DNA from 3 places in the Streptococcus pseudopneumoniae IS7493 genome. Region 2 is predicted to be linked to each of the others. Evidence: predicted binding sites of a transcription regulator. Region 2 holds the regulator's gene; each other region holds the start of a gene.
What was found. The regulator CtsR, encoded in region 2, represses protease genes until heat stress. The targets are predictions, from matches to a motif close to TTGGTCAAAAAAGGTCAAANA.

Region 1 (10,184 bases), 440 kb from region 2:
TAGCAGGCCTCTCCTTGCTCGCGAAGTTGACGAACAAAGTCCATCGCTTCATAAGATGAATCGGTCAGATAAGAAAAGGCTGGTGATGCTGTTTTTGTCGTAGCGTGCATAGCAAGAGCATTTTTCTCCGTTAATTCTCCAATCTTGGCAAAGTCATTTTCCTTGAGATAAATCAGCATATCCTGATAGTCCTTCTCAGACTGACGAACCCAGTCGTCAAAAGTCGTCGAAGTCTCCACACAAAGTTTCATCCCGTCACGGCTAGAGATTGGTTTTTTCTTGTCCTCTAGCACCAACATGATCATAGCTAGTTTCAAGTTTGTCTCTACAGGGTAAATTCCCCCACTATCCTTGTCCCAGGCACCTAGTGGTCCATAAAAACTCCGAGAAGAAGAACCTGAGGCAAACTTAGCCTCCTGTGCCAACTGACTCCGAGACAAACCAAGCTGGAAATAAGCATTACAAGCCTTGACCAGGGCGGACAAACCACTAGAACTTGAGGACAGGCCCGCTGCCGTAGGCATATTATTTTGAGTATCGATACGGACAAAGCCCTCACCAGCTGGACGATAACGGTCAATAATCTTACTCATCTTGGCATGCTCGACCTCATTTTGTAGCTGAGCATTGATGTAAAATTCGTCAGCTGTTACATTGGCTGGTAAAGGCGACAAGGTCGTCTCTGTATACATATTTTCCAAAGTTAGAGAAATACTGCTAGTAGCAGGCACTATCTCTTTTTCTTTTTTCTTTCCCCAATATTTGATAATAGCAATATTTGCGTAGGAACGTACTGTTACAGGCTCTCTATCCATGTCTGAACAGCTCCTTTCTCTTCTAATCTTTCTGCTAATTCTTGTGCGTGTGTCAAATTATCTGCCAAGGCTATAATACAGCCTCCTAGCCCACCACCGCTCATCTTGGCACCCAGAGCACCATGGCTAAGAGCCGTTTCAACCAGATGGTCTGCCTCAGGGCTACTGACCCCAATTTCTTTTAAATGTAAATGCGCTTGACTGAGGATTTGTCCCAGTTCTTCAGCATCTTTTTGTGAAATCGCATCCTCTGCCTGCTGGGTCAATTCTCCCAAGGCATGCAAAAATGGTAGGGCATCCTTGCCCTTATTTTGAACCACTTGGATGGCTTCACGAGTATGACCATAAACACCCGTATCGGCAATCACCAAATAGGCGGATAAATCCATCTCAAGTTCTGTAAATCCTACGTTCTTGATAAAGCGAATAGGTTGGTCGCTGAGACAGGTCTTAGCATCCAAACCACTAGGATTCATATGGGCAATCATTTCAGCTCGATTGACCAAGATTTCTAGTACATCATGAGGCAGATCGGCCTGATAGTAGTCAAATACCGCACGAATGGCCGCTATGCTGATAGCCGCTGACGAACCCATCCCCCGTTTCTCAGGGATAGCCGAGTCAATCTCACAACGAATGCAGGCTTCTGTGATATCCAAATACTCCAGTGAGGCATAAACCGCCATGGACAAGGTATCCTCCTCATAAAGGCGCCAAGGACTCTCTGCAGGAACTACCTTACAGGTCACCTCCACCTCCAAAAGAGGCAGGGAAATGGCAGGATAACCGTAAACGACCGCATGTTCCCCTATTAAAATTATCTTACTATGTGCCTGACCGACACCAACTTTTTTTGTCATTTTTTCCTTTTACTAGACGAAAAACGTCTTATTTTTCATACAAGTATTAATTCTTTCCTATCTATTTTATTATATTTTCACAAAAAAAGCGATTGTTTCCATTCACAATCGCTTCTTTCATTATTGAACCCATTCGCCATTATAGTTGACAGAATAGCCATTTACAGTCGTATTCACTGCCAAGGCACCTGAGCTATAAGCGCGTAGTACCATCTGCCATTGACCTGGAACCAACCTGTCGTCATAGAACGACGAAAGAAACTCCATACCGTTAAGTAAAGAGGAAAGTCGTGAGGGAGCATGCGCCATTGACAACCTGTTTTAGTGACGTACAAAGTCTCATTAACAAGTACTCGTTTCGGCCATTTATAGGTGCGGTGTTTGGAGAAATAGGGTTCAATCAATGAAAGCTCTTCTAGGCATAAGAAAACACCTCTGTGTTATACTTGTTGTTCAATCACAAACACAAGAAAGGCACAGAGATGCAAAACCATTATACTACAAAAGCCAAACATTTGACAATCGATAGCCGTCGCTTAATCGAACGATGAAAAAAGGAAGGGAGATCAAATAGAGAAATCGCCTCTTTACTTGGAAAAGCTCCTCAAACCATTCACAATGAAGTCAAGCGTGGGACAGTCCGACAATGTCTTGGAAAAGGGCGCTTTAAAGAGGTTTATTCTGCCGACTATGCTCAACAGTCTTATGAAAATAATCGCAAGCGCTCGGTCAAGAAATCAAGATTGACCAAGGAACTAAAGGAAAAGATTCTCCACTATCATAACCAAAAATTTTCGCCTGAAAGGAAAAGCGCTTAAGAAACAAGCTAGCACCAATTTTAAACCCCCTGGTCAATCTATCGAACAGCGTCCTGAATCTATCAATCTGCGATTGGAGAATGGGCATTATGAGATTGATACGGTTCTGCTTACAAGGGTGAAAAATTATTGTTTACTGGTCTTAACTGATCGAAGGACTAGGCATCAAATTATCCGATTGATTCCAAATAAAAGTGCTGAGGCGGTCAATCAGGCTTTAAAACTCATCTTAAAACAACATCAAATTCTTTCCATCACGGCAGATAATGGTACAGAATTTAACCGCTTGTCTGATGTATTTTCTGAGGAACATATCTATTATGCGCACCCCTACGCCTCTTGGGAAAGGGGAACTAATGAGAATCACAACAGGCTCATTCGGAGATGGTTACCTAAGGGAACTAAGAAAACGACTCCCAAAGAAGTCGCATTCATCTAAAATTGGATTAATAACTATCCTAAAAAATGCTTGAACTACAAATCACCCAGAGAAGACTTCTTCATGGCTAACTTGAACTTGAAATTTGGCCTCCTTGTCTGATTTGTCTGACTAGTGCAAGCTGGTCGGATTTGTGGTAAAATAGATAAGATATGACAAAAGAATTTCATCATGTAACGGTCTTACTCCACGAAACGATTGATATGCTTGACGTAAAGCCCGACGGTATCTACGTTGATGCGACTTTGGGTGGAGCAGGCCATAGCGAGTATTTATTAAGTAAATTAAGTGAAAAAGGCCATCTCTATGCCTTTGACCAGGACCAGAATGCCATTGACAATGCGCAAAAACGCTTGGCACCTTACATTGAGAAGGGAATGGTGACCTTTATCAAGGATAACTTCCGTCATTTACAGGCACGTTTGCGCGAAGCTGGTGTTCAGGAAATTGATGGAATTTGTTATGACTTGGGAGTGTCTAGTCCTCAATTGGACCAGCGTGAGCGTGGTTTTTCTTATAAAAAGGATGCGCCACTGGACATGCGGATGAATCAGGATGCTAGCCTGACAGCCTATGAAGTGGTGAACCACTATGACTATCATGACTTGGTTCGTATTTTCTTCAAGTATGGAGAGGACAAATTCTCTAAACAGATTGCGCGTAAGATTGAACAAGCACGTGAAGTTAAGCCAATCGAGACTACGACTGAATTGGCAGAAATTATCAAGTCGGCCAAACCTGCCAAGGAGCTCAAGAAGAAGGGCCATCCTGCCAAGCAGATTTTCCAGGCTATTCGAATTGAAGTCAATGATGAACTGGGAGCGGCAGATGAGTCCATTCAGCAGGCTATGGAGATGTTGGCTCTAGATGGTAGAATCTCAGTGATTACCTTCCATTCGCTAGAAGACCGCTTGACCAAGCAATTGTTCAAGGAAGCTTCAACAGTGGAAGTTCCCAAAGGTTTGCCTTTCATCCCAGATGATCTCAAACCTAAGATGGAATTGGTGTCCCGTAAGCCAATCTTGCCAAGTGCAGAAGAATTAGAAGCCAATAACCGCTCGCACTCAGCCAAGTTGCGCGTGGCCAGAAAAATTCACAAGTAAGAGGAAAAAAGATGGCAGAAAGAATGGAAAAAACAGGTCAAATACTACAGATGCAACTTAAACGGTTTTCGCGTGTGGAAAAAGCTTTTTACTTTTCCATTGCTGTAACCACTCTTATTGTAGCCATTAGTATTATTTTTATGCAGACCAAGCTCTTGCAAGTGCAGAATGATTTGACAAAAATCAATGCGCAGATAGAGGAAAAGAAGACCGAATTGGACGATGCCAAGCAAGAGGTCAATGAACTATTACGTGCAGAACGTTTGAAAGAAATTGCCAATTCACACGATTTGCAATTAAACAATGAAAATATTCGAATAGCGGAGTAAGATATGAAGTGGACAAAAAGAGTAATCCGTTATGCGACGAAAAATCGGAAATCGCCGGCTGAAAACAGACGCAGAGTTGGAAAAAGTCTGAGTTTATTATCTGTCTTTGTTTTTGCCGTTTTTTTAGTCAATTTTGCAGTCATTATTGGGACGGGCACTCGCTTTGGAACAGATTTAGCGAAGGAAGCTAAGAAGGTTCATCAAACCACCCGTACAGTTCCTGCCAAACGTGGGACTATTTATGACCGAAATGGAGTCCCGATTGCTGAGGATGCGACATCTTATAATGTCTATGCGGTCATTGATGAGAACTATAAGTCAGCAACGGGTAAGATTCTCTACGTAGAAAAAACACAATTTAACAAGGTGGCAGAGGTCTTTCATAAGTATCTGGACATGGAAGAATCCTATGTAAGAGAGCAACTCTCGCAACCTAATCTCAAGCAAGTTTCCTTTGGTTCGAAGGGCAATGGGATTACCTATGCCAATATGATGGCTATCAAAAAAGAGTTGGAAACTGCAGAGGTCAAGGGGATTGATTTTACAACCAGTCCCAATCGTAGTTACCCAAACGGACAATTTGCTTCTAGTTTTATCGGACTAGCTCAGCTCCATGAAAATGAAGATGGCAGCAAGAGCTTGCTGGGAACCTCTGGGATGGAGAGTTCCTTGAACAGTATTCTTGCAGGGAAAGATGGTATTATTACCTATGAAAAGGATCGTCTGGGTAATATTGTACCTGGAACAGAACAAGTTTCCCAACAGACGGTAGATGGCAAGGATGTTTATACGACTATTTCCAGCACCCTCCAGTCCTTTATGGAAACTCAGATGGATGCCTTTCTAGAAAAAGTAAAAGGTAAGTATATGACCGCGACCTTGGTCAGTGCAAAGACCGGTGAAATCCTCGCTACCACCCAACGACCTACCTTTAATGCAGATACTAAAGAAGGAATCACTGAGGACTTTGTTTGGCGTGATATTCTTTATCAAAGTAACTATGAACCAGGATCAGCCATGAAGGTTATGACGTTAGCTTCTTCTATTGATAATAATACCTTCCCAAGTGGAGAATACTTCAATAGCAGTGAATTCAAAATAGCGGATGCGACGACTCGAGATTGGGATGTTAATGAGGGTTTGACTACTGGTGGGATGATGACTTTCTTACAAGGTTTCGCTCACTCCAGTAATGTTGGAATGAGTCTACTTGAACAAAAAATGGGAGATGCTACTTGGTTGGATTATCTAAAACGCTTTAAATTTGGGGTTCCAACTCGCTTTGGCTTGACAGATGAATACGCTGGTCAACTTCCAGCTGATAATATTGTTAGTATTGCTCAAAGCTCATTTGGGCAAGGAATTTCAGTGACACAAACACAAATGCTTCGTGCCTTTACAGCTATTGCTAATGATGGAGTTATGCTGGAGCCAAAATTTATAAGTGCTATTTATGATACTAACAATCAGTCTGTACGTAAGTCACAAAAAGAAATAGTAGGAAATCCTGTTTCCAAAGAGGCAGCAAGCACAACTCGAAATCACATGATCTTAGTTGGGACGGACCCTCTATATGGAACTATGTATAATCACTACACAGGAAAGCCAATTATAACAGTTCCTGGACAAAATGTAGCAGTTAAATCCGGTACGGCTCAAATCGCTGATGAGAAAAATGGAGGATACTTGGTTGGTTCTACCAATTATATTTTCTCAGCTGTGACTATGAATCCTGCTGAAAATCCTGATTTTATCTTGTATGTAACGGTTCAACAGCCTGAGCATTATTCAGGTATCCAGTTGGGAGAATTTGCCACCCCAATCTTGGAGCGGGCTTCAGCTATGAAAGAATCTCTCAATCTTCAATCTCCAGCCAAAAATTTAGATAAAGTTACGACAGAATCTTCTTATGCAATGCCTAGCATCAAGGATATTTCACCTGGTGAGTTGGCGGAAGCCTTACGCCGAAATATTGTGCAACCAATCGTTGTAGGTACTGGAACAAAGATTAAAGAGACTTCTGTAGAAGAAGGGACCAATCTTGCACCAAACCAACAAGTTCTCCTTTTATCGGATAAGGTAGAAGAAATTCCAGACATGTATGGCTGGAAAAAAGAGACTGCCGAGACCTTTGCTAAATGGTTGGATATTGAACTGGAATTTGAAGGTTCAGGTTCCGTTGTTCAGAAGCAGGATGTTCGGACTAATACAGCTATCAAAAACATTAAAAAAATTAAATTAACTTTAGGAGACTAATATGTTTATTTCTATTAGTGCTGGAATTGTGACATTTTTACTAACTTTAGTAGGAATTCCGGCCTTTATCCAATTTTATAGAAAGGCGCAAATTACAGGCCAGCAGATGCATGAGGATGTCAAACAGCACCAGGCAAAAGCTGGGACTCCTACAATGGGGGGGCTTGTTTTCCTCATTGCTGCAGTTGTGGTGAGTTTCCTCGTCGCTCTTTTTTCAAAACAATTGACCAATAATGTTGGTATGGTTTTGTTTATTTTGGTCTTGTATGGTTTGGTTGGTTTTTTAGATGACTTCCTCAAGGTCTTCCGTAAAATCAATGAGGGCCTTAATCCCAAACAGAAATTGGCTCTTCAGCTGCTAGGTGGCGTCATTTTCTACCTTTTTTATGAGCGTGGGGGCGATATGCTCTCTGTCTTTGGCTACCAAGTGCATTTAGGGATTTTCTATATTATCTTCGCTCTTTTCTGGCTAGTCGGTTTTTCAAACGCAGTAAACTTGACAGACGGCATTGACGGTTTAGCTAGTATTTCCGTTGTGATTAGTTTGTCTGCCTATGGAGTTATTGCCTATGTGCAAGGTCAGATGGATATCCTACTAGTGATTCTGGCCATGATTGGTGGTTTGCTTGGTTTCTTTGTCTTTAACCATAAGCCTGCTAAGGTCTTTATGGGAGATGTGGGAAGTTTAGCTCTTGGTGGAATGCTGGCAGCTATTTCAATGGCTCTCCACCAAGAATGGACTCTCTTGATTATCGGAATTGTGTATGTCTTTGAAACAACTTCGGTCATGATGCAAGTCAGCTATTTCAAACTGACAGGTGGTAAACGTATTTTCCGTATGACGCCTGTGCATCACCATTTTGAACTTGGAGGATTTTCTGGTAAAGGAAATCCTTGGAGCGAGTGGAAGGTTGACTTCTTCTTTTGGGGAGTGGGGCTTCTAGCAAGTCTTTTGACCCTAGCAATTTTGTATTTGATATAAGAATAGCACCCTGATGTTTCAGGGTGTTTTTGCTTTTTAAAAAATATTGGTCAGTCAAAGTCAAAGCTCTTGACCTTTTCTGACTAATGTAGTATATTATGAACGTAAGGTAAATGAAAGCCTTACTAGAACACTTATGCTCAATGAAAATCAAGAGCAAACTAGGAAACTAACCGCAGGATGCTCAAAGCACAGCTTAGAGGTTGTGGATAAGACTGACGAAGTCAGCTCAAAACACGGTTTCGAGGTTGTAGATAAGGCGAAGCTGGTGTGGTTTGAAGAGATTTTCGAAGAGTATAAAAAATATTGGTCAATTAAAGTCAAATCCCTTGACCTTTTCTGACTAATGTAGTATATTATGAACGTAAGGTAAATGAAAGCCTTACTAGAACACTTATTTAAAGTAAAATAGAAAGAGGTGGGGTCTATGTTTAATCTAGAAATCTTCAGAAGTAAAGATAGTCTACTCCTGCTTGAAAAAGAAAAACCAGAAATAGTACCTAGAGTAGCGATTTAGCTAGTCTAAATTTTTTAAAACAAAGGTCAAAGATAGTCAATATCAGTATTAACAACTAAGTAAACAAAATGAGGTAAAGAATATGAACAACAATTTTAATAATTTTAACAACATGGATGATTTGTTTAACCAATTGATGGGTGGTATGCGAGGATATAGTTCTGAAAACCGTCGCTACTTGATTAATGGACGTGAAGTGACACCTGAAGAATTTGCTCACTATCGTGCAACCGGTCAATTGCAAGGGAATGTAGAAGCTGATGGACAAATGCAACAACAGGCTTCAGGTATAAAACAAGATGGTGTCCTTGCTAAACTGGGTCGAAACTTGACTGCAGAAGCGCGTGAGGGCAAGTTGGATCCTGTTATCGGACGAAACAAGGAAATTCAAGAAACATCTGAGATCCTCTCACGTCGTACCAAGAACAATCCTGTTCTGGTCGGAGATGCAGGTGTTGGTAAGACAGCTGTTGTCGAAGGTCTTGCTCAAGCAATTGTGAACGGCGATGTTCCAGCTGCTATTAAGAATAAGGAAATTATTTCCATTGATATCTCTGGTCTTGAGGCTGGTACTCAATACCGTGGTAGCTTTGAAGAAAACGTTCAAAACTTAGTCAATGAAGTAAAAGAAGCGGGAAATATCATTCTCTTCTTTGATGAAATTCACCAAATCCTCGGTGCTGGTTCTACTGGAGGTGACAGTGGTTCTAAGGGGCTTGCGGATATTCTCAAGCCAGCTCTCTCTCGTGGAGAATTGACAGTGATTGGGGCAACGACTCAAGATGAATACCGTAACACCATCTTGAAGAATGCAGCTCTTGCTCGTCGTTTCAACGAAGTCAAGGTCAATGCTCCTTCAGCAGAGGATACATATAAAATTCTTCAAGGAATTCGTGACCTCTATCAACAACACCATAATGTCATCTTGCCAGATGAAGTTTTGAAAGCAGCAGTAGATTATTCTGTTCAGTATATTCCTCAACGTAGCTTGCCAGATAAGGCTATCGACCTGGTCGATGTAACGGCGGCTCACTTGGCAGCTCAGCATCCTGTAACAGATGTGCATGCTGTTGAACGTGAAATTGAGGTAGAAAAAGACAAGCAAGAAAAAGCTGTTGAGTCAGAAGATTTTGAAGCAGCTCTAAACTATAAAACACGCATCGCAGAATTGGAAAAGAAAATCGAAAACCACACAGAAGATATGAAAGTGACTGCAAGTGTCAACGATGTGGCTGAATCTGTAGAACGAATGACCGGTATTCCAGTATCTCAAATGGGGGCTACGGACATCGAACGTTTGAAAGATATGGGTCATCGTTTGCAGACGAAAGTTATTGGTCAAGATAAGGCCGTTGTAGCAGTAGCAAAAGCTATCCGTCGTAACCGTGCTGGTTTTGATGAAGGCAATCGCCCAATCGGTAGCTTCCTCTTTGTAGGTCCAACTGGGGTTGGTAAGACTGAACTTGCTAAACAATTGGCGCTAGATATGTTTGGAACGAAAGATGCTATCATCCGTTTGGACATGTCAGAATACAGCGACCGCACAGCCGTATCTAAATTGATTGGTACAACTGCAGGTTATGTTGGTTACGATGACAACAACAATACCTTGACAGAACGCGTCCGTCGCAATCCATACTCAATCGTCCTTCTCGACGAAATTGAAAAGGCTGACCCTCAAGTCATCACCCTTCTCCTTCAAGTTTTGGATGATGGTCGTTTGACAGATGGTCAAGGTAACACTGTCAACTTCAAGAATACGGTGATTATCGCAACTTCAAACGCAGGATTTGGTTACGAAGCTAACTTGACAGAAGATGCTGATAAACCAGAATTGATGGATCGTTTGAAACCTTACTTCCGTCCAGAATTCCTTAACCGTTTCAATGCTGTCATCGAATTCTCACACTTGAGCAAAGAAGATCTTTCTAAGATTGTAGACCTTATGTTGGTTGAAGTTAACAAGACGCTTTCTAAGAAAGACATTGACTTGGCAGTGAGCGAAGCTGCTAAAGAATACATGACTGAGGAAGGCTACGATGAAGTCATGGGTGTTCGTCCACTC
Region 2 (10,184 bases):
TTAAAGATATCTGGGTGGGCCTTCTCTACCTCGTCAAAAAGGAGAACGGAATAGGGTTTGTTGCGAACCTTCTCGGTCAACTCCCCACCTTCTTCATAACCCACATAACCCGGAGGAGCTCCATTGAGACGGCTGGCTGCAAATTTCTCCATATACTCACTCATATCAAAGCGGATAAGGGCTGATTCGTCATCAAAGAGAACTTCTGCCAAAGCCTTGGCCAATTCGGTCTTCCCGACACCTGTGGGTCCTAGGAACATAAAAGAACCAATCGGACGCTTGTGACTGCGAATCCCTGACTGATTGCGGCGAATAGCACGGCTAACGCTTGAAACTGCTTGATCTTGACCGATGACACGCTTGTGTAGTTCAGCTTCCAAGTTCAGGTATTTCTTAGCGTCAGTCTGAGTCAGTTTTTGGACTGGGATACCTGACAATCGACTCAAGGTAGTCAAAATATCAGACTCTGTTACCAAGTCTTTATAGACAGGCACTTGCTCTTCTTTTGCGATTAGCTGAGCTGCCTGTTTCCACTTGCCATCCATCAAGGCCTTGTCAGCTGGACTCAAGCCTGAATCGTCTACTTTTACATGCTTAGCCTTATTTTGCACTGTTGCTGCTGCTTCATCTAAGAGGTCTATAGCAGAGTCTGGCAAATGGCGACTAGTCAAGTAACGATGGGCCATCTTAACGGCTGTTTCGACCGCTTCATCTGTGATTTGCACACGGTGATGTTTCTCATAAGTCGCCTTCAAGCCTTGCAAAATGGCCATGCTGTCTGCCACACTTGGCTCTTCAATCGTCACTTTAGCGAATCGACGAGAAAGGGCCGCATCTTTTTCGATGTGTTTTTGGTATTCTTCCTGAGTGGTGGCACCAACCGTTCTCAAAGTTCCACGCGCCAAGGCTGGCTTCAAAATATTGGCCGCATCCAGAGTCGAGTCAATCCCGCTACCAGAACCCATGATAGTGTGGAGTTCATCGATAAAGAGAATTACTTGGCCATCTTCCTCAATATCCTTGATGATATTATTCATACGCTCTTCAAAGTCACCACGGAAACGTGTACCTGCAACGACATTCATCAAATCAAGCTCCAACACGCGCATCTTAGCCATTTCCGCAGGTACATCACCACTAGCAATACGCTGGGCAAGACCAAGCGCCAGAGCTGTTTTCCCGACACCAGCATCCCCGACCAAGACAGGGTTGTTCTTAGTCTTACGGCTCAAGATTTGAATCATACGCGAGATTTCCTTATCCCGACCGATGACTGGTTCTAACTTGCCAGAACGCGCTTGCTCTGTCAAATCATGCGTATAGTCCTCGAGACCACCACTCGGAGTCTGCGGCATGCCCATCATATTGGCCATAGAATTTTGTTTGTCAGCCACAGTACGATGGCGTTGACGTAAAGCCTTGAGGTCTTCACGAGTCCAACCTGCCCGTTCTTCTAAATTTCGACGAAGAGCAGCAATCTTGACCTGATCTTTCTTGTCTTCATAAGAAAAACCAGCCCTCTCCAAAATACGAGTCGCCAAGGCATTGCCATCATGCAAAATCGCATAGAGGACGTGCTCTGTCCCTAGCACCTTAGCATGGACCACTGAAGCTACATACTCTGCTTCGTCAAAAAGAATCTGCAAACGACGGGAGAACGGCAATTCCGTAAAAGTTTCATCCTGGCTATAGTCCGTTTCAGTCAGTTCCAAAGCCACCTCTTCTAAACGGTCCATCTCATACGGATAATCATTTAAAGTTGCCCCTGCTACACTATAACTGTGATTAGACATGGCAATCAACAAGTGCCAAGACTCTAGATAACGAGCTCCAAAATGTCCAGCAACCATGTAGGCACTTTCGATACATTCATTCAATGCTTTTGAATAGTTCATCTTACTTCCCTTTTCTATCTACCTCTTGTATGATCTGACGTAGCATGTTTGCTCGAACAACTGGAGCTTCTTCTCCTAAAACGCGATCCAAAGCTACTGATTCTAGCAAATTCATCTCCTGCTTGGTCATCAATTCCTGCTCAACCAAAAGCTGGAGAATATCCTCATAAATTTCTTGACTGACTCGCTCACCAATCGAGTAAAGCAGCTCCCGGAGCATTTCATGATGACTAGAAAACTCAATCCGTCCTATACGAATGTAGCCTCCACCACCACGCTTACTTTCAACCAAGTAGCCTCTACTTTCCGTAAAGCGTGTCTTGATCACGTAGTTAATCTGACTAGGAACAACCTGAAAGGTATCTGCCAACTGACTCCGTTGCAACTCCACAATACCAGATTGATCTAAAATCGCCTTGATGTAGGCCTCAATATGATCCGATGTATTTTTAAATCTCATTACAAACCCACCTCTCTCTTTAAACCTTGACCTTGTTTGACTATTATACCGAAATTTTCTCATTTTTAAAAGAAAAAGGGCGCTGGTAAAGGATAATCTTCACCAACTCCCTATTTTTCTACTTATCTAAGCCTAATTCTGCCAAGATTTGACGTTTGTAGGCAATCTTTTGGACTTCCTTGTCCTCATCTTCAGACCAATCTAGTTTAATTTCTGAAACAATCTGCCCAGGGCGATTTTTCAAGATATAGATGCGGTCGCTGAGATTGAGGGCCTCCTCAATACTATGCGTGATGATCAGGGTTGTTAGCTGCAACTGTTTGTGAATCTCAAGGTACCAAGCGTGTAGTTCCATCTTGGTCATCTCATCCAAGGCGCTAAAGGCCTCATCTAAGAGAAAGAGCTTGTGCCCAAAAAGGTAGGTCCGGAGTAAGGCTACACGCTGGCGCATCCCACCGCTAAGTTCATGAGGGTATTTATCTCTTACAGCTGTCAGCTGGAAGGTTGCAAGAATTTTATCCGCTCGGGAAATAGCTTCTGCCTTATCCACCTTTTGAATCAAGAGGGGCAGAATGATATTTCCAAGCACCGTCTTGTGCTCCAAGAGCAGATCCTTTTGCAACATATAACTCACGCGCCCCTGGGGATTTTCTTCACCATCAAGGACAATTCTCCCTGACTGAACTTCTAAAATCCCAGCGATTAGATTAAAGAGAGTGGTCTTTCCAACACCACTTGGGCCTAGGATGGAAACCACTTCGCCTGAAGTCACCTGTAGGTTGATATCCTCTAAAATCCTCTCCTGACCATAGGCATAACTGACGTGCTCTAGTCTAATTTCTGTCATTATTTCACAAATTCGTTGGTGAAGCCTTTGTCTGTCAAGTCTTCTTTAAGGATACCATTTTCTTTATCCCATTTGTAGAAAGCATTCCAGCGAGCTGCGTCAAATTGACCCCATTTTTCCTTGTCGCTTGCGTATTCTTTTGACAAGTATTTTTGAGATTCGATGACAAAGTCACGTTTTTCCTTGAGTTCAGGTGCATTCTTGATGAGAATATCTGCAGCTTCTTCTGGATGTTCCATGGCATATTGGTAACCTTTTTTGATGGCTTGGATGACTTTACGAGCTTCTTCTTTGTTATCTTTCAGATAGTCGTTGTTTGCGATGATAACTGGTGAATAGTAGTCAAACTCCTTGACATAGTCTTTCAAATACATGAAGTTAGCATCTACACCTTGAGATTTAGCAAGTATACCATCCCAACCGTAGTAAATCCAAGCAGTGTCAAAGACACCATTGGCAATAGGTGTGATAGAGTTTGAGTCGTTATTTGGTACTTTTTCTACCTTCTCAAAGTCCCCACCTTGTGATTCTACCAATGTTTTCAACATAGTAAGTTCAGTTGGGTCATTCCAAGTCCCGTATTTCTTACCAACTAAGTCTTTTGGACTGCTTACATTGTCAGATTTACGTGAGATGATTCCTGATGTATTGTGTTCAACAATAGCTGCAACGGCAGTGATTCCTGCTCCTTTTTCCAATTTTTTAGCCATGTAGTCTTGGAAATACACTGCAAATGGTGCCTTACCATTGATAACCAAGTCAGATGAGCTTTCTTCTGGTGGCAATTTCAAATCAACATCCACTCCAGCTTCTTTGAAATAACCTTTTTCCTTGGCAACATATAGCCCTGTGTGGTTAGTATTTGGTGTCCAGTCTAGGATAAAGTCGATCTTCTTGAGTTCTGCCTCTTTGTTATCCTTAGAAGCAGTTCCTTGACCACAAGCTACAAGCACGACAGCTACAAGAGCTGTTAAAACAGTTAAAAACACTTTCCATGTTTTCTTCATTTTGATTTCCTCTTTTCTTTTTTGAAACATTCTTATTCTACGAACGTTTCCATTTAATAACATATTTTTCACTGACATCAACCAGCTTCATACCGAGAAGACTGATAATCGATACCAGAATAATAATAGCAAACATGGTATCATACTGAAACAGTTTCTTGGACTGAATCATGTAGACACCTAGTCCTTCAAAGCCTCCCAACCACTCAGATACCACTGTTGTGATAAAGGCGTAGGAGACACTGACCCTCAGACCTGCATAAAAGTAAGGCAGGCTGACTGGAATTTTAAAATGCCACAGGATTTGCCAAGGCTTGGCCCGCATCAGACTAAACAAGGTCAGCATATCCTTATCGCAATGCCTAAAACCGTCCAAAATGCTGACGATGATGGGAAAGGTTGTCGTTAAGATAATCAAGACAATCTTGGGCAGAATCCCATAACCTAGCCACAAGACCAGAATAGGGGCTATGGCAATGGTCGGGATAGTCTGAACAACCACCATCATAGGGTAAATCAGGTCATTGAGCCAAGTCAAACTATCCATGAGCACAGCCATGAGACAGGCAATCAAGACTCCCAAAATCAGCCCCAGTAAAGCCACTCTCAAAGTCGCCCAGCTATGGTGCCAGAGAAATTCTCTATCACGCACAAAAGACTGGAGGATTTCAAGAGGTGTCGGCAGGATAAACTTGGGGAGAAGTTTAAGAAAACCTGCTAACTGCCAGATTGACAAGACTCCCAGAAAACCCAATAGACTAATGTGTCGTCTCAGCATACTTTTCAAGCTTCTCATCAATACTTAAAATCTCTCCTACATTTATTTTGACATTGGCAAAGACATTATCTGCCTCCTGCCCTGCCACTTCCAGCGCTTCTTTTAGAATGCGCATAAGCTCATCAAACTCCCCTTCCAAGACCGTTTCAAATGGTGTCACCACCATGGTCACTTCTTGAGCTTGCAGATAAGCAATGACCTGATCAATAACAGCTATCCGATCAATCCCCTGTGCTAGGGGTAAAACTTGCAAGGCGATGCTTGCTTTCATAAAAACCTCCTCTTCTCGTTTTCCTTTGACAAAAAGAAAAACCTTTACCATATATGGAAAAGGTGCAAAATCAGACTAAGTATCGTTCCCTCCGCTGGCATTACCCAGATCAGGTGCGGTCGAAGTTTAACACTTCCTCTCAGACTGTACACAGACTCCCATATATTATATGTATATATGATAGCGCAAAATAAGAAAAATGTCAAGGAAATTGCTTTATCTTATATTGGTGAACCTTCATCTAGTCAATACGTGACAGAGTCCAGTTCTATCAGACCGTTCGTTTTACAGACACAAGTAAAGTAGGATTACTTCGATCTGTCGTTTTCTCTTTCTAGCGACAGAGCTCACGGGATAAGTCCTACATCTTTCCTCGTTTAGACTAGACATGAGGACGTTAAAAGGTTAGAGTGAAAATAGGAAATCTGACGCAGAGTCTTTAGACTCTAGAAAGATTTATCTTTTTCACACAAACCTTAGTCCGAATTCAATTACTCTCGTGATTTACGCATATGGGTTACGACTACCTTTTTGGACTTTAGAGTTTCTGGCCCCCTTATCCGCTATATACGCCTTACTATCACCTTCCTGTTCGTAGAGCCACGATTTCGCTATCCCTTCCTCTGACGATTCTTATTTCCAGTGTCAGACTTAAAACGGTCTATCCCCAGACCGTTTTAATCCGCTACCTCACGATAGTCAGGCTTGGGAATCGCTATTGGGTTCACCGGTAGCAGGTGCCCACCGAGGACTTACACCTCAGATGCACGACATGCCCGTCGTACCAGAAAAGAGCAGGAAAAATTTCCTACTCCAATTTTCTACACTCGTTCTCCATCACTGTTTACTCTGTAGCCATCCACCGTCGTATTAACAGCTAGGGCACCTGAAGAGTAAGAATAATACCACTTACCAGAAACTTGATACCAGCCTGTTTTCATTGCCCCTGAACTATCCAGATAATACCACGAGCCATTTTCCTTTAACCATCCTGTCTGCATTTCACCAGATAATTTCAAATAATACCAGCTAGAACCGTCTTTCAGCCAGCCTGTTGATTTAGAACCATTTGATTTGAAATGATACCAACTACCATTTATTTTCTTCCAACCGACAGTTGGACTACTATTGGATCTATAGCTAGAGCTATTTCCTGATTGATTCTGATAATTTTGTGAAGAAGTCACTCCCTCTAGCTGTATATAGCGACGACTTCCGTTATAAGCCGTATAACTCAACCACTTGTAGCCATCTTTTTCGAGAATTTGATCATAATGAACCTTCTCCCCAGGATAATAGTAATCAATCACAGTTGCGCTAGCTAGAGGTTGATTTTTGATAGCTGACTTAGTCTTAAAATAATGTGTGCCCCCTGTTGAAGCTAAGGATTGACTAGTCCCAACACTGCCACCAGCCAAATCTTTAAAATGAATAAATCCTGTCATCGTATTTGCTTTTATACTTCGTTTATTATAGGCTTCTGTATAACCATAGTTATATTCCTCGATCTCAATCTGATCTCCCATTACATTTGACACCCAGGCAACATGCCCATAAGTTCCTGCAGTAGACCAAGCAATGGAGCCAATCGTCGGTGTATTATCTACACGATAGCCTTCACGACGAGCACGATGCCCCCATTCATTCGCATTTCCATAAGCCCTTGGAATCTCAAAACCATTGACATTACTCAAACGAAAGGCTGCGAAAGAAGTACACTGACGAGAATACATGCGCCACTGATCAATCTCCTGGCTCCCATTTTTATAATAAGCAGGATAATCATCTCCACGCGCAATCGATCCATTCCCTCCAGAGTAGGCATAGACACTATCACCCGCTGCTAGCATCAATCCTACTACTAAAAAAGAAACAAGCTTTTTAACTGACATCTTCAAGTAATAACTTGTCCCTCTTGCTATAAACGGTAAAATTTTCATTCTTCCTCCTTGAAAAATAATATAAATCGAAGATTGCCTTCACTTAAACTATTCGGAGAAAAAAGAAAAAGTGAGAAAATTTCTCACTTTAGTCCAGATAATGAATCAAATTCTTTTCTGTAAGGATATCTGAGTAGGTAAAGGATTCAACGTAAACATTAGCTTGTTTATCTCCTTCAACGTTCCCAAATTCCACAATAAATAGGGATGGATAAACTTCAATTAACTTACCCAATCTATTTTTTTGGCGCTTGCGCCCATTTTCCAAAGTCATTTCAATTACATGACCCTCATGCGCCTTGATTTCCTCTTTGATTTTTTTCATCTTGGCTACATCTGTAAATGCATCTGACATCTTATGCCTCCCTCTTTGAGATACTTGAAAATTTATTGTATTCTTTTTGGAAAATCAATTCCACAGTTCCACGAGCTCCACTACGGTTTTTCTCGATAATAACTTCCACCTTATTATTTGGTATGCCTTCCTCTTCTTCACCACCACGCTCATAGTAATCGTCGCGATAAAGAAAGGCTACGATATCAGCGTCCTGCTCGATAGACCCAGATTCACGAATATCAGACAAGACTGGTCTTTTATCCTGACGTTGTTCTACACCACGAGACAACTGACTCAGAGCGATTACTGGAACCTTCAGTTCCTTGGCTAGGATTTTCAACTGACGTGAAATTTCTGAAACTTCTTGTTGGCGGTTTTCTCGCCCAGTTCCCGTGATAAGCTGCAAGTAATCTATCAAAATCAAACCTAGATTGCCCGTTTCTTGAGCCAGTTTACGAGAACGAGAACGAATCTCTGTAATTCGAATCCCTGGCGTATCATCGATATAGATACTTGCGTTTGCTAGGTTCCCTTGAGCAATGGTATATTTTTGCCACTCCTCATCGGTCAATTGACCTGTACGGATAGAATGCGACTCAACCAACCCTTCTGCCGCTAACATACGATCGACTAGACTTTCCGCACCCATTTCCAGCGAAAAGATAGCAACCGTTTTGTCCAACTTAGTCCCAATATTCTGAGCGATATTCAAGGCAAAAGCTGTCTTACCAACCGCCGGACGAGCTGCTAAGATAATCAACTCCTCTTCATGCAGACCAGTCGTCATATGATCTAAATCACGATAGCCTGTCGCAATACCTGTAATATCGGTCGTTTGTTGCGAGCGAGCTTCCAGATTTCCAAAGTTGACATTCAACACATCTCGAATGTTCTTAAACCCGCTTCGATTAGCATTTTCACTGACATCAATCAGGCCTTTTTCTGCCTGAGCAATGATTTCATCAGCTGGTTGCGACGCTTCGTAAGCTTGATTGACAGACTCTGTCAACTTGGCGATTAATCGCCGTAACATAGCCTTTTCTGCAACGATTTTAGCATAATACTCCGCATTAGCAGAAGTTGGCACAGAATTGACAATCTCAACCAAGTAAGACAAGCCACCAATATTCTGCAAATCGCCTTGATTATCAAGAATGGTACGAACCGTTGTTGCATCTATGGCATCGCCACGATCGGATAAATCGACCATAGCTTGGAAAATCAAACGATGGGCATACTTAAAAAAGTCCCGAGACTCAATATATTCTCGCACAAAAACAAGCTTACTCTCATCAATAAAGATAGCCCCCAAAACGGATTGTTCAGCTAAGATATCTTGAGGTTGTACTCGTAACTCTTCTACTTCTGCCATCAGATTTCCCTTCCTTTTACAATCTTGTCAAGAAGGTGTAAACTTATCCTTCTTTCACACGAAGATTGATTACACTTGTGATATCTTGATAGATTTTCACTGGCACATCAATCAAACCAACTGCTCGAATCGGAGCTTGTACTTGAATATGACGTTTATCAATCTTAATTCCAAATTGCTTTTGCAATTCTTCTGCAATCTTCTTATTGGTAATAGAACCAAAGGTACGACCATCTGGACCAACTTTTTCAACAAATTCTACAACCGTTTCTTCTGCTTCAAGTTGGGCTTTAATTGCTTTTGCTTCTGCAATCATCTCAGCGTGAGCTTTCTCTTCAGATTTTTGTTTACCACGAAGTTCACCTACAGCTTGAGCAGTCGCTTCTTTTGCTAGGTTCTTTTTGATAAGAAAGTTTTGCGCATACCCTGTTGGTACTTCCTTAATTTCGCCTTTTTTACCTTTTCCTTTAACATCTGCTAAAAAAATTACTTTCATTCTTCTTTCTCCTTTTCCTTTATTTCATTTAATACAATTTCTGTCAGTTTTTCACCTGCTTCTGACAAGGTTAAATCTTTAATTTGAGCTGCTGCCAAATTAAAGTGACCTCCACCGCCTAACTCTTCCATAATCCGTTGCACATTCAGTTTACTACGACTCCGAGCTGAGATGGATATAAAGCCTTGTGTATTTTTCGCAAGAACAAAACTCGCTTCAATACCTGACATAGCTAACATGGCATCTGCTGCCTTACTAATAACAACTGTATCATAGCATTTCGTGTCCTTAGCCTCTGCTATTAGTACATCTGAACCTAATTTACGCCCCTGTAAAATCAGTTCATTGACCTCACGATATTCTTCAAAATCTGTCGCAGCGATTTCTTGGATAGCAATACTATCACTTCCGCGCGTTCTGAGATAGCTAGCAACATCAAATGTCCGACTAGTCACTCGTGAGGTGAAATTTTTAGTATCCAGCATCATACCAGCCATCAAGACACTTGCTTGCATACGACTCAAACGATTTTTCTTAGAATTTTGGAACTGAATCAACTCCGTTACCAACTCACTGGCACTGCTTGCACCACTTTCGATATAAGTGATAACTGCATTGTCTGGGAAATCCTGATCCCTTCTATGGTGGTCAATAACAATGGTTTGGGTAAATAAATCATAAAAATCTTTTGATAATGTTAAGGCTGTCTTTGAATGGTCTACAAGAATCAACAAAGAACGATTGGTCACCATCCCCATTGCATCCTTAACAGACAACAACT
Region 3 (10,184 bases), 840 kb from region 2:
TGTTAAATTAGTAAGTCAAAATAGACAAGTCTCAACTATTAAGCCTTCAATTAGCAATGATAAAATTGAGAAAGCTACATCAATTACAATACATCATTCCAATATAGAAGCTAAGCATGAGAATAAAACACTAGCTGGAAGTGATCAACAAGTGCTTTTAGCTACAGTCATCAAAGAAGGAAAACAGTTACCAGCCACTGGTGAGAATAACATGATTTCTATTATGCTAAGTATTTCTGGAATTTCTCTCTTGTTGTCAGTTATTGGACTTGTAACTTTTTCAAAAAGTGAGTAGAGAATACAAGCTAAATTCCCAAAGTAAGTTCCACCGCTAGTAGAATTGGAAGTTAGTCTGAGAAAAATCATAAAAACCAGTGGAATTCCGTGTCAGGGTAAGTTCCACTGGTTTTACTCATGCTTGATTTCTATAGTAGTATCGTGAGCAAAAGGATTCAAATTATAGTATAGTTGCTTAGTTTCAAACAAGCATGTTATAATAAAGCTATGGCATATAGTACAGATTTTAAACAGCGAGCATTAGATTCCGGGCAATGCTAGTTTTCATACCAAGAACATTTTGGATGAACTCTGCATCCAAGATAAACACTTTTTCTTACCTCTACCACCTTATTCACCAGATTTGAATCCTATTGAGCAAGCATGGGCTATCTTGAAAAAGAAAGTGACGGATTTATTAAGGGAAGTTCCAACTATTTTTGAATGTTTGGAATGCTTTTTAAAACTAAATGACTATAAAATGAAATAAGAATAGGACAAATCGATCAGGACAGTCAAACCGATTTCTAACAATGTTTTAGAAGTAGAGGTGTACTATTATAGTTTCAATCTACTATATAAAAACGCATAATAGCGAGTGTACCTCAATACTATGCGTTTTATTGTGGGAAGACTTATTGGACTTTCGCTCAAGTAGAGTTTTTACTCAATTTCCTCACTGGATTGGGATTGAAATTCCAATTAATTTCTCTGAGTAGAGTGTCTTGATATTGGCTTCATCAATAGAGTCCTTATTAATTTTACGTTTCAAGAAAAATTCTTGAATGGTTTCGATTTCAGGCTCACGAATAGCACGGTGTTTGTTTGAGATGAGGATTTCATAGTGAAGCGGCGCTTGGGTAAAAATAACATCTGTATTCCCTGCAGAATAAACCTCAACAAGGGTTGCATCGGTACTTTCTAGCTGATTTTTTACAAGTTGCGAGTGTGAGTTTGTCGTATTGATAAGCTTCATAATATTTCCTCCGATTTTCTAATTCTATTATAGCACTTTTTGAATAAAGTCGCTTGATTTATACTCAATGAAAATCAAAGAGCGAACTAGGAAGCTAGCCGCAGGTTGCTCAAAACACAGTTTTGAGGTTGTAGATAAGACTGACGAAGTCAGTGACCATATCTACGGTCAGGCGACGCTGACGTGGTTTGAAGAGATTCTCGAAGAGTATTAGTCAATCTTATGCTGTTTTTTCCAAGATTGGATGGCCCATTTATGGCTACCACGTTTAAGATTTTGGATAGCCTCGTCAATAGGGAACCAGGCAATATGATTAAAGTCTTCTAGTGGATTTTGCACTTCTTTGAAAGAAGTCGCTTCATAGAGGTGGGCAGGATTGTAGTAGTAGGTATCACGATGACGAGAGTAGAAGTATTCATCAGCCTGTCCATAATAGGTACCAATTTCAGCTGTGAAACCAAGCTCTTCAATCAATTCACGCTTTAGGGCTTCCTGATGATTTTCACCTACTTCAATTTCGCCACCTGGTAGGAACCAAGCGCCATTAGGTGCTTGAACAAGAACAATTTGTTTTTGTTTAGCGTCAGGGATAACTGCATACACTCCATAGCGTGCAACATAGTCTGTATTTGCTTTTTTTTCTCCGAAAGTTGGGTTTGCCATTGCATTTTCCTCATTATCTAGTATCTTTATTATTATCATAATGGACAAAGGCAGAGCTGTCAAGAACTTATAGTTATTTTAGTAAAAAGAGCAGAAAATTTTCATTTTCTACTCCTTTTCTATAGGATTTATACTTCTTTTTCATAAGTTTTTACTTCAACTTTTTTGGCAGACTTAATTTGAATGTTTCCCTTGCTAGTCAGAACTGCTTTGAGGTCTTTTTCGCTTGGATTTTCAAGGTAGTAGTCAGTGATTGCGTCCTCAATATAGTCTTGAATAGTCCGACGAAGTGGGCGTGCTCCCATTTTTGGATCATAACCTAGGTCAACCAGCTTTTCCTTGACCTTGTCAGTTACATCCAAATGAATGTTGTTGCTAGAGAGGCGCTTGTTAACATCTGCTAGCATGAGCTCGACAATCTGAAGGAGATTATCCTTGCTGAGAGCCTTAAATTCGATAATGCCATCAAAACGGTTCATAAACTCTGGGCTAAAGAAGTTGCCGAGTTCACCGAGAACAGAGTTGGTACGTCCTTCTCTAGTAGCCCCAAATCCAACGTTGGCTTCAGACTTACCTGTACCTGCATTTGAGGTCATGATAATGATGGCATCCTTGAAGCTAACGGTCCGTCCTTGCCCATCTGTCAAACGACCATCGTCCAAGACTTGTAGAAACATGTGCATAACATCTGGGTGAGCTTTTTCCACTTCATCGAGAAGGATGAGAGAATATGGATTGCGGCGAACTTTTTCAGTTAATTGACCAGCCTCATCATAGCCAACATAACCTGGAGGAGCGCCGACCAACTTAGCCACACTGTGTTTTTCCATGTATTCACTCATATCAAAGCGAATCATACTATCAGCAGAACCAAAGAGTTCGATAGCTAATTGTTTGGAAAGTTCTGTCTTACCGACCCCAGTTGGTCCGACAAAGAGGAAGCTTCCAATTGGACGGTTAGGCGTACCAAGACCGACACGATTACGGCGAATAGCCTTAGCAATCTTATCGACTGCATCATCTTGGCCAATAATATGAGACTTGAGATCTTCGGCTAGATGGATGAGTTGAGATTGTTCTTTCTCTTTTAAATCACCAACAGGGATGTTGGTTTTCTGCTCAATAATATGCTCAATGGTTTGTTCACTGATGATTGGAGTATCCTGGTCTGTGACCTTTTTCTTTTGCATTTCCTTATATTTGGCAATCTGGTCACGGAAGTAGGCGGCTTTTTCAAAATCTTCTTCTCGTGTAGCTTGAGACTTGAGATTTTCAGCCTCAATCAAGCGCTGATCAATGACTTTAGGGTCTACAAAATTCAAGGTCAAATTCATCTTAGAACCAGCTTCATCTAGGAGGTCAATGGCCTTGTCAGGTAAGAAGCGATCTTGGATGTAACGATTGGAAAGAGTTGCAGCTGCTTCAATCGAAGCATCGGTATATTGAACGTGGTGGTAGTCTTCGTATTTCTTTTGAATCCCTTTGAGGATAGTGATTGTTTCTTCCACGGTTGGTTCATCAACCTTGACAGGCTGCATACGACGCTCGAGGGCAGCATCCTTTTCAATGATACGGTATTCATTGAGGGTAGTAGCGCCGACCAGTTGCAGTTCTCCACGAGCAAGGGCTGGCTTGAGGATATTTCCTGCGTCCATATTACCATCACTCGCAGAACCAGCACCAACAATTTCATGGATTTCATCGATAAAGAGGATGATGTCTTCACGTTTGCGAATTTCTTCCATGAGTTTTTGCATGCGTTCTTCAAATTGTCCTCGAATCCCCGTTCCTTGAACTAAGCTAACCACATCCAGACGGATGACTTGTTTACCTTGGAGTTTATGTGGCACATCGCCATCGACAATTTTCTGAGCTAGACCTTCGACAACGGCCGTTTTTCCGACACCAGGTTCACCGATAAGGACAGGATTATTCTTGGTTCTACGATTGAGAATCTCGATGACACGGATAATCTCATCGTCGCGCCCAATAACGGGGTCAATGTCTCCACGACGGGCAATTTCAGTTACATTAATACCAAATTCTTCCAGCAGGCCTTTTTCTTGGCTAGGTGGCGGAGTTTGAGTAGATCCACGATTTTGGGAACCATAACCGCCGTTTCCACCGTAACCTCCACCTGATTGGGTTGGGGGAATAGGAGGAGTATTGCTAGAAGGTCTGAAATTGTTTAGATCATTGAAGAAATCACCAAAGGGATCGAAGTCACGATTGTTCAGATCCGTCATACCTTTGAAGAGGCTATTGTTAGGATCTGTTTTGATAATCTTGTAGCAGTTTTGACAGAGGTCAATTTGTTTTTGTTTTCCATTGAGATTGGTGTAAAGATGAATTGTTGAGTCGTTGATTTTACAGTTTTGACAAAGCATACATCTACCTCATTTCTTTCTTTATCCTGATCTGTTTAAAGGTCAAAAATAGTCAAATTCCTATACTCTCATTATAACAGGATTGGGGTGTAAAGCAAGTAAAAAGATTGCAGCTTTGAAAAGTTGTTACAATGAAAATTTTTGTGAATTTGGACTATAAAAAAATCCTATTTGTGAGACAAAAAGGATTTTGGTTAGACATGCAGGGACAATCCCAGCTTGTTTTAGATTAGTAGAGAAGTTCGTAAATCTCCATTGCAATTAAGTCAATGCTATCAAACGTATACGTTTCGCGAGCTTCTACGTCACGAAGGGTAAAGATTGAGCCGTTTTCTTCGTCGTGGCTGTACGCAACTTCTGCAACAACAACTCCTTCACGTTCAAAATTACGTTTTAAATTTCCGCCATCGTTTGCCATTGCTTCAAGGCGGTTGATGATTCTAACCAAATGTGATTCCATTTTGATTCTCCTTCATTTCTTATCGTTACTATTTTACCATAAAGGAGGCCAACTTGACTAGAAAAAAACTAAAATTTCTCGCTAATTCTGCTAGTTTAAAGATTTTTAAATAAATTGGATAAAAGATTTGAATTTTAATTCAATATACGTTATAATCATACAGTATTCTATTTTAGAAAGCAGTGTGACTATGAATTTTTCTTTTTTACCTAAGTATTTACCTTATTTTAACTATGGGGCTGTTGTGACGGTTCTCATTTCTATCTGTGTTGTCTTTTTGGGAACCATTTTGGGGGTTGTCTTGGCTTTTGGGCAACGTTCAAAGTTTAAACCGCTTGTTTGGCTGGCCAACTTGTACGTTTGGATTTTCCGTGGGACACCGATGATGGTTCAGATTATGATTGCCTTTGCTCTTATGCATATCAATGCTCCGACTATTCAGGTTGGAATTTTAGGTGTTGATCTTTCTCGTCTGATTCCAGGGATTTTGATTATCTCTATGAACAGTGGTGCTTATGTTTCTGAGACTGTTCGTGCTGGAATCAATGCAGTTCCAAAAGGTCAGCTAGAGGCGGCTTATTCGCTAGGGATTCGTCCTAAAAATGCGATGCGCTATGTGATTTTGCCACAAGCAATCAAAAATATTTTGCCAGCATTGGGGAACGAATTTATTACCATTATCAAGGATAGCTCCCTCTTATCAGCTATCGGTGTCATGGAGTTGTGGAACGGAGCTACAACAGTTTCTACAACAACCTATCTACCTTTAACACCACTTTTATTTGCAGCCTTTTATTACTTGATTATGACTTCTATTTTGACCGTAGCCTTGAAAGCTTTTGAAAAACGTATGGGACAAGGAGATAAGAAATAATGACAGAAACCTTGATAAAAATTGAAAATTTACATAAATCATTTGGAAAGAATGAAGTATTGAAGGGCATCAACCTCGAGATTAAAAGAGGAGAAGTTGTCGTTATCATCGGTCCTTCAGGGAGCGGGAAATCTACCTTGCTTCGCTCTATGAATTTGTTGGAAGAAGCAACTAAAGGAAAGGTTATCTTTGAGGGAGTCGATATTACGGACAAGAAGAATGACCTGTTTGCCATGCGTGAGAAGATGGGGATGGTTTTCCAACAATTCAATCTCTTTCCTAATATGACTGTGATGGAAAATATCACCTTGTCACCTATCAGGACCAAAGGTGAAAGCAAGGCAGTTGCTGAGAAGAGAGCTCAGGAACTTTTGGAAAAAGTTGGTTTACCAGATAAGGCAACTGCTTATCCACAGAGTTTGTCAGGTGGACAGCAACAACGGATTGCCATAGCACGTGGTTTGGCCATGGAACCAGATGTTTTGCTCTTTGACGAGCCAACTTCAGCCTTGGATCCTGAAATGGTAGGTGAGGTATTGGCTGTTATGCAAGATCTAGCCAAATCAGGAATGACCATGGTTATCGTAACACATGAAATGGGATTTGCCCGTGAGGTGGCAGACCGTGTCATCTTTATGGCAGACGGTGTGGTTGTTGAGGATGGAACACCAGAACAGATTTTTGAACAAACCCAAGAACAACGGACTAAAGATTTCTTGAGTAAGGTTTTATAATCTATTTTAAAATTTCAAGACAAGATTAGTGAAAAGCTCAACCAGAGCTTTTTCTTATAGTTTGAAACTATAGGATAGCCTAGGAAAGAAGTGTTAGAGGGTGCTGGCAGTTTTTGGTATAATGGAAGATATTTGAAAGAAAAGAGAAGTGATATGACACAGATTATTGATGGGAAGGCTTTAGCAGCTAAATTACAAGGACAGTTGGCTGAAAAGACTGCAAAACTAAAAGAAGAAACAGGTCTAGTGCCTGGTTTGGTAGTGATTTTGGTGGGAGATAATCCTGCCAGCCAAGTCTACGTTCGCAACAAGGAGAGGTCAGCTCTTGCGGCTGGTTTCCGTAGCGAAGTAGTGCGAGTTCCAGATACCATTACTCAAGAGGAATTGTTAGACTTGATTGCCAAATACAATCAAGATCCAGCTTGGCATGGGATTTTGGTCCAGTTGCCATTACCAAAACACATTGATGAAGAGGCGGTTTTGTTGGCCATTGACCCAGAAAAGGATGTGGATGGTTTCCATCCCCTAAACATGGGACGTCTTTGGTCTGGACATCCAGTTATGATTCCTTCGACACCTGCAGGAATTATGGAAATGTTTCATGAATATGGGATTGAATTGGAAGGTAAAAATGCGGTCGTCATCGGTCGTTCTAATATCGTTGGAAAACCCATGGCCCAGCTTCTTTTGGCCAAAAATGCAACAGTGACCTTGACCCACTCACGCACCCATAATCTTGCCAAGGTGGCTGCAAAAGCAGATATTCTTGTGGTCGCAATTGGTCGTGCCAAGTTTGTGACTGCTGACTTTGTCAAACCAGGTGCGGTTGTCATTGATGTCGGTATGAACCGCGATGAAAATGGGAAGCTCTGTGGAGATGTTGACTATGAGGCAGTTGCCCCACTTGCTAGCCACATCACACCAGTTCCTGGAGGTGTAGGCCCTATGACCATTACCATGCTAATGGAGCAAACTTATCAGGCAGCACTTCGGACATTGGATAGAAAATAAGAGAAAAATCGCTGAAGAGAGTGTATTTTCTATAGCTATATCTGAAATGGCAGAAATGAGTATTAAATTTTAGATATAAGATTACAAAAGGAGGTCTGCGCCTCCTTTTTGTTGTATAATAAAAGCGAGAGGAAAAAACGATGAAAGTGATTGATCAAACTTTACTAGAAAAAGTTATTATTGAACGTTCTCGTACAAGTCATAAAGGAGACCATGGTCGTCTGCTGCTGCTTGGTGGCACTTATCCTTATGGAGGTGCTATCATTATGGCTGCACTAGCTGCTGTTAAGAGTGGTGCAGGATTGGTGACCGTTGGAACGGACAGGGAAAATATTCCAGCTCTGCACAGCCATTTACCTGAGGCTATGGCATTTTCTCTTCAAGACAAGCAATTGTTAAAAGAGCAGTTGGAGAAGGCAGAAGTTGTCTTGCTGGGACCTGGTTTAGGAGACGATGCTTTTGGAGAAGATCTAGTCAAACAGGTCTTTGCTAGCTTAAAACAGAATCAGATTTTGATTGTAGATGGTGGTGCCCTGACCATTCTTGCTAGGACAAGTTTGTCGTTTCCGTCTAACCAGCTTATCCTAACTCCCCACCAAAAAGAATGGGAAAAGCTGTCTGGTATTGCTATTGAAAAGCAAAAGGAAGATGCAACAGCTAGTGCCCTGACTTCATTTCCTCAAGGAACAATTTTGGTGGAGAAAGGTCCGGCTACTCGTATTTGGCAAGCTAGCCAATCTGATTATTACCAGTTACAGGTTGGTGGTCCCTATCAGGCGACTGGGGGAATGGGAGATACTATCGCTGGAATGATTGCAGGATTTGCAGGCCAATTCCGACAGGCCAGTCTCTACGAATGTGTGACGGTAGCGACCCATCTTCATTCAGCTATTGCCCAAGAACTAGCTCAAGAACAGTATGTGGTTTTGCCAACGGAGATTAGTAATTGTATTCCTAAAGTAATGAAAATTATTTGTCAACAAGAGAGGGTAAGCAAAGATAAACTTGTTTAAAATAGATAGATAAACCCACTTCCTTCTCTTAATTTATGATTCTTGAAATGCGCCTGCTTTAATGCTAAACTAGACGTATCAAAGTTAAGGTCTTGTTTTTGGAACTGGAAAGAGATGAACAAAGCAAATACATAAAAGATAAATTCATTTTTATTCGTTTTATAAAAATAAAATGCATGTTTTCAAAGAAAGATTGATAAAAAATGTAAATTTGATCTTTTTACTTGAATAAAAAGCGATTTCATAGTAGAATAAGAACTGAGAATGATGGAGGTAAATCGGTGGAAAATCTGAAGAAAATGGCAGGTATCAAGGCTGCTGAGTTCGTGAGCGATGGAATGGTCGTTGGACTTGGAACAGGCTCGACTGCCTATTATTTTGTAGAAGAAATCGGTCGTCGTATCAAGGAAGAAGGATTGCAGATTACAGCTGTAACAACTTCTAGTGTGACCACTAAACAGGCAGAAGGCCTTAATATCCCGCTCAAGTCTATTGACCAAGTAGACTTTGTCGATGTGACGGTTGATGGCGCGGATGAAGTGGATAGTCAGTTTAATGGAATTAAAGGCGGTGGTGGTGCCCTTCTCATGGAAAAGGTGGTCGCAACACCATCAAAAGAATACATTTGGGTGGTGGATGAAAGCAAGCTGGTCGAAAAACTAGGTGCTTTTAAATTGCCAGTAGAAGTGGTTCAGTATGGTGCAGAGCAGGTCTTTCGTCATTTTGAACGAGCTGGCTACAAACCAAGCTTCCGTGAAAAAGATGGCCAACGTTTTGTGACCGATATGCAGAACTTTATCATTGACCTTGACTTGGATGTCATCGAAGATCCAATTGCTCTCGGACAAGAATTGGATCATGTCGTTGGTGTCGTAGAACACGGTTTATTCAACCAAATGGTGGATAAAGTAATCGTTGCTGGACGAGATGGGGTTCAGATTTTAACCTCAAGAAAAGAAAAATAGAAGGGGGCATAAGATGTCTAAATTTAATCGTATTCATTTGGTGGTACTGGATTCTGTAGGAATCGGTGCAGCACCAGATGCTAATAACTTTGTCAATGCAGGGGTTCCAGATGGAGCTTCTGACACACTGGGACACATTTCCAAAACAGTTGGTTTGAATGTGCCAAATATGGCTAAAATCGGTCTTGGAAATATTCCTCGTGAAACTCCTCTTAAGACAGTACCGGCAGAAAGCAATCCAACTGGATATGCAACAAAATTGGAAGAAGTATCCCTTGGTAAGGACACCATGACTGGGCACTGGGAAATCATGGGACTCAACATTACGGAGCCTTTCGATACTTTCTGGAACGGATTCCCAGAAGAAATCTTGACAAAAATCGAAGAATTCTCAGGACGTAAGGTCATTCGTGAAGCCAACAAACCTTACTCAGGAACAGCCGTTATCGATGATTTTGGACCACGTCAGATGGAAACTGGAGAGTTGATTATCTATACTTCAGCTGACCCTGTTTTGCAGATTGCTGCCCACGAAGACATTATTCCTTTGGATGAATTGTACCGTATCTGTGAATACGCTCGTTCGATTACCCTTGAGCGTCCTGCCCTTCTTGGTCGCATCATTGCTCGCCCTTATGTAGGTGAACCAGGTAACTTCACTCGTACGGCAAACCGTCGTGACTTGGCTGTATCTCCATTTTCCCCAACTGTTTTGGATAAATTGAATGAGGCTGGTATCGATACTTATGCTGTGGGTAAAATCAACGATATCTTTAACGGTGCTGGTATCAACCATGACATGGGTCACAACAAGTCAAATAGTCA

Region 1: SPPN_RS02310 (ATP-dependent Clp protease ATP-binding subunit) is a predicted target of CtsR. The motif match lies at 8,132-8,152, and genes of this name have one in related genera.
Region 3: SPPN_RS04105 (ATP-dependent Clp protease ATP-binding subunit) is a predicted target of CtsR. The motif match lies at 4,341-4,361, and genes of this name have one in related genera.

Annotation. Positions count from the first base shown of each region.
Region 1 is NC_015875.1:395,914-406,097, forward strand. It holds gene mvaD (diphosphomevalonate decarboxylase) at 1-815, opposite strand, end outside; gene mvk (mevalonate kinase) at 797-1,675, opposite strand; partial or broken gene SPPN_RS14390 (transposase) at 1,960-2,079, opposite strand; partial or broken gene SPPN_RS11700 (IS30 family transposase) at 2,158-3,034, shown strand; gene rsmH (16S rRNA (cytosine(1402)-N(4))-methyltransferase RsmH) at 3,085-4,035, shown strand; gene ftsL (cell division protein FtsL) at 4,047-4,364, shown strand; gene pbp2x (penicillin-binding protein PBP2X) at 4,368-6,620, shown strand; gene mraY (phospho-N-acetylmuramoyl-pentapeptide-transferase) at 6,622-7,602, shown strand; gene SPPN_RS02305 (hypothetical protein) at 7,739-7,945, shown strand; gene SPPN_RS02310 (ATP-dependent Clp protease ATP-binding subunit) at 8,202-10,184, shown strand, end outside.
Region 2 is NC_015875.1:2,145,724-2,155,907, forward strand. It holds gene SPPN_RS11095 (ATP-dependent Clp protease ATP-binding subunit) at 1-1,895, opposite strand, end outside; gene SPPN_RS11100 (CtsR family transcriptional regulator) at 1,897-2,355, opposite strand; gene SPPN_RS11105 (ABC transporter ATP-binding protein) at 2,474-3,202, opposite strand; gene SPPN_RS11110 (ABC transporter substrate-binding protein) at 3,202-4,209, opposite strand; gene SPPN_RS11115 (ABC transporter permease) at 4,247-5,005, opposite strand; gene SPPN_RS11120 (thiamine-binding protein) at 4,968-5,258, opposite strand; gene cbpD (choline binding-anchored murein hydrolase CbpD) at 6,080-7,198, opposite strand; gene SPPN_RS11130 (Veg family protein) at 7,287-7,553, opposite strand; gene dnaB (replicative DNA helicase) at 7,555-8,907, opposite strand; gene rplI (50S ribosomal protein L9) at 8,951-9,403, opposite strand; gene SPPN_RS11145 (DHH family phosphoesterase) at 9,400-10,184, opposite strand, start outside.
Region 3 is NC_015875.1:793,205-803,388, forward strand. It holds gene SPPN_RS04085 (S8 family serine peptidase) at 1-295, shown strand, start outside; partial or broken gene SPPN_RS13150 (transposase) at 551-766, shown strand; gene SPPN_RS04090 (DUF1827 family protein) at 953-1,252, opposite strand; gene SPPN_RS13830 (hypothetical protein) at 1,320-1,466, shown strand; gene SPPN_RS04100 (NUDIX hydrolase) at 1,463-1,915, opposite strand; gene SPPN_RS04105 (ATP-dependent Clp protease ATP-binding subunit) at 2,044-4,302, opposite strand; gene SPPN_RS04110 (DUF1797 family protein) at 4,532-4,762, opposite strand; gene SPPN_RS04115 (amino acid ABC transporter permease) at 4,953-5,636, shown strand; gene SPPN_RS04120 (amino acid ABC transporter ATP-binding protein) at 5,636-6,370, shown strand; gene SPPN_RS04125 (bifunctional methylenetetrahydrofolate dehydrogenase/methenyltetrahydrofolate cyclohydrolase) at 6,524-7,381, shown strand; gene SPPN_RS04130 (NAD(P)H-hydrate dehydratase) at 7,522-8,394, shown strand; gene rpiA (ribose-5-phosphate isomerase RpiA) at 8,676-9,359, shown strand; gene SPPN_RS04140 (phosphopentomutase) at 9,373-10,184, shown strand, end outside.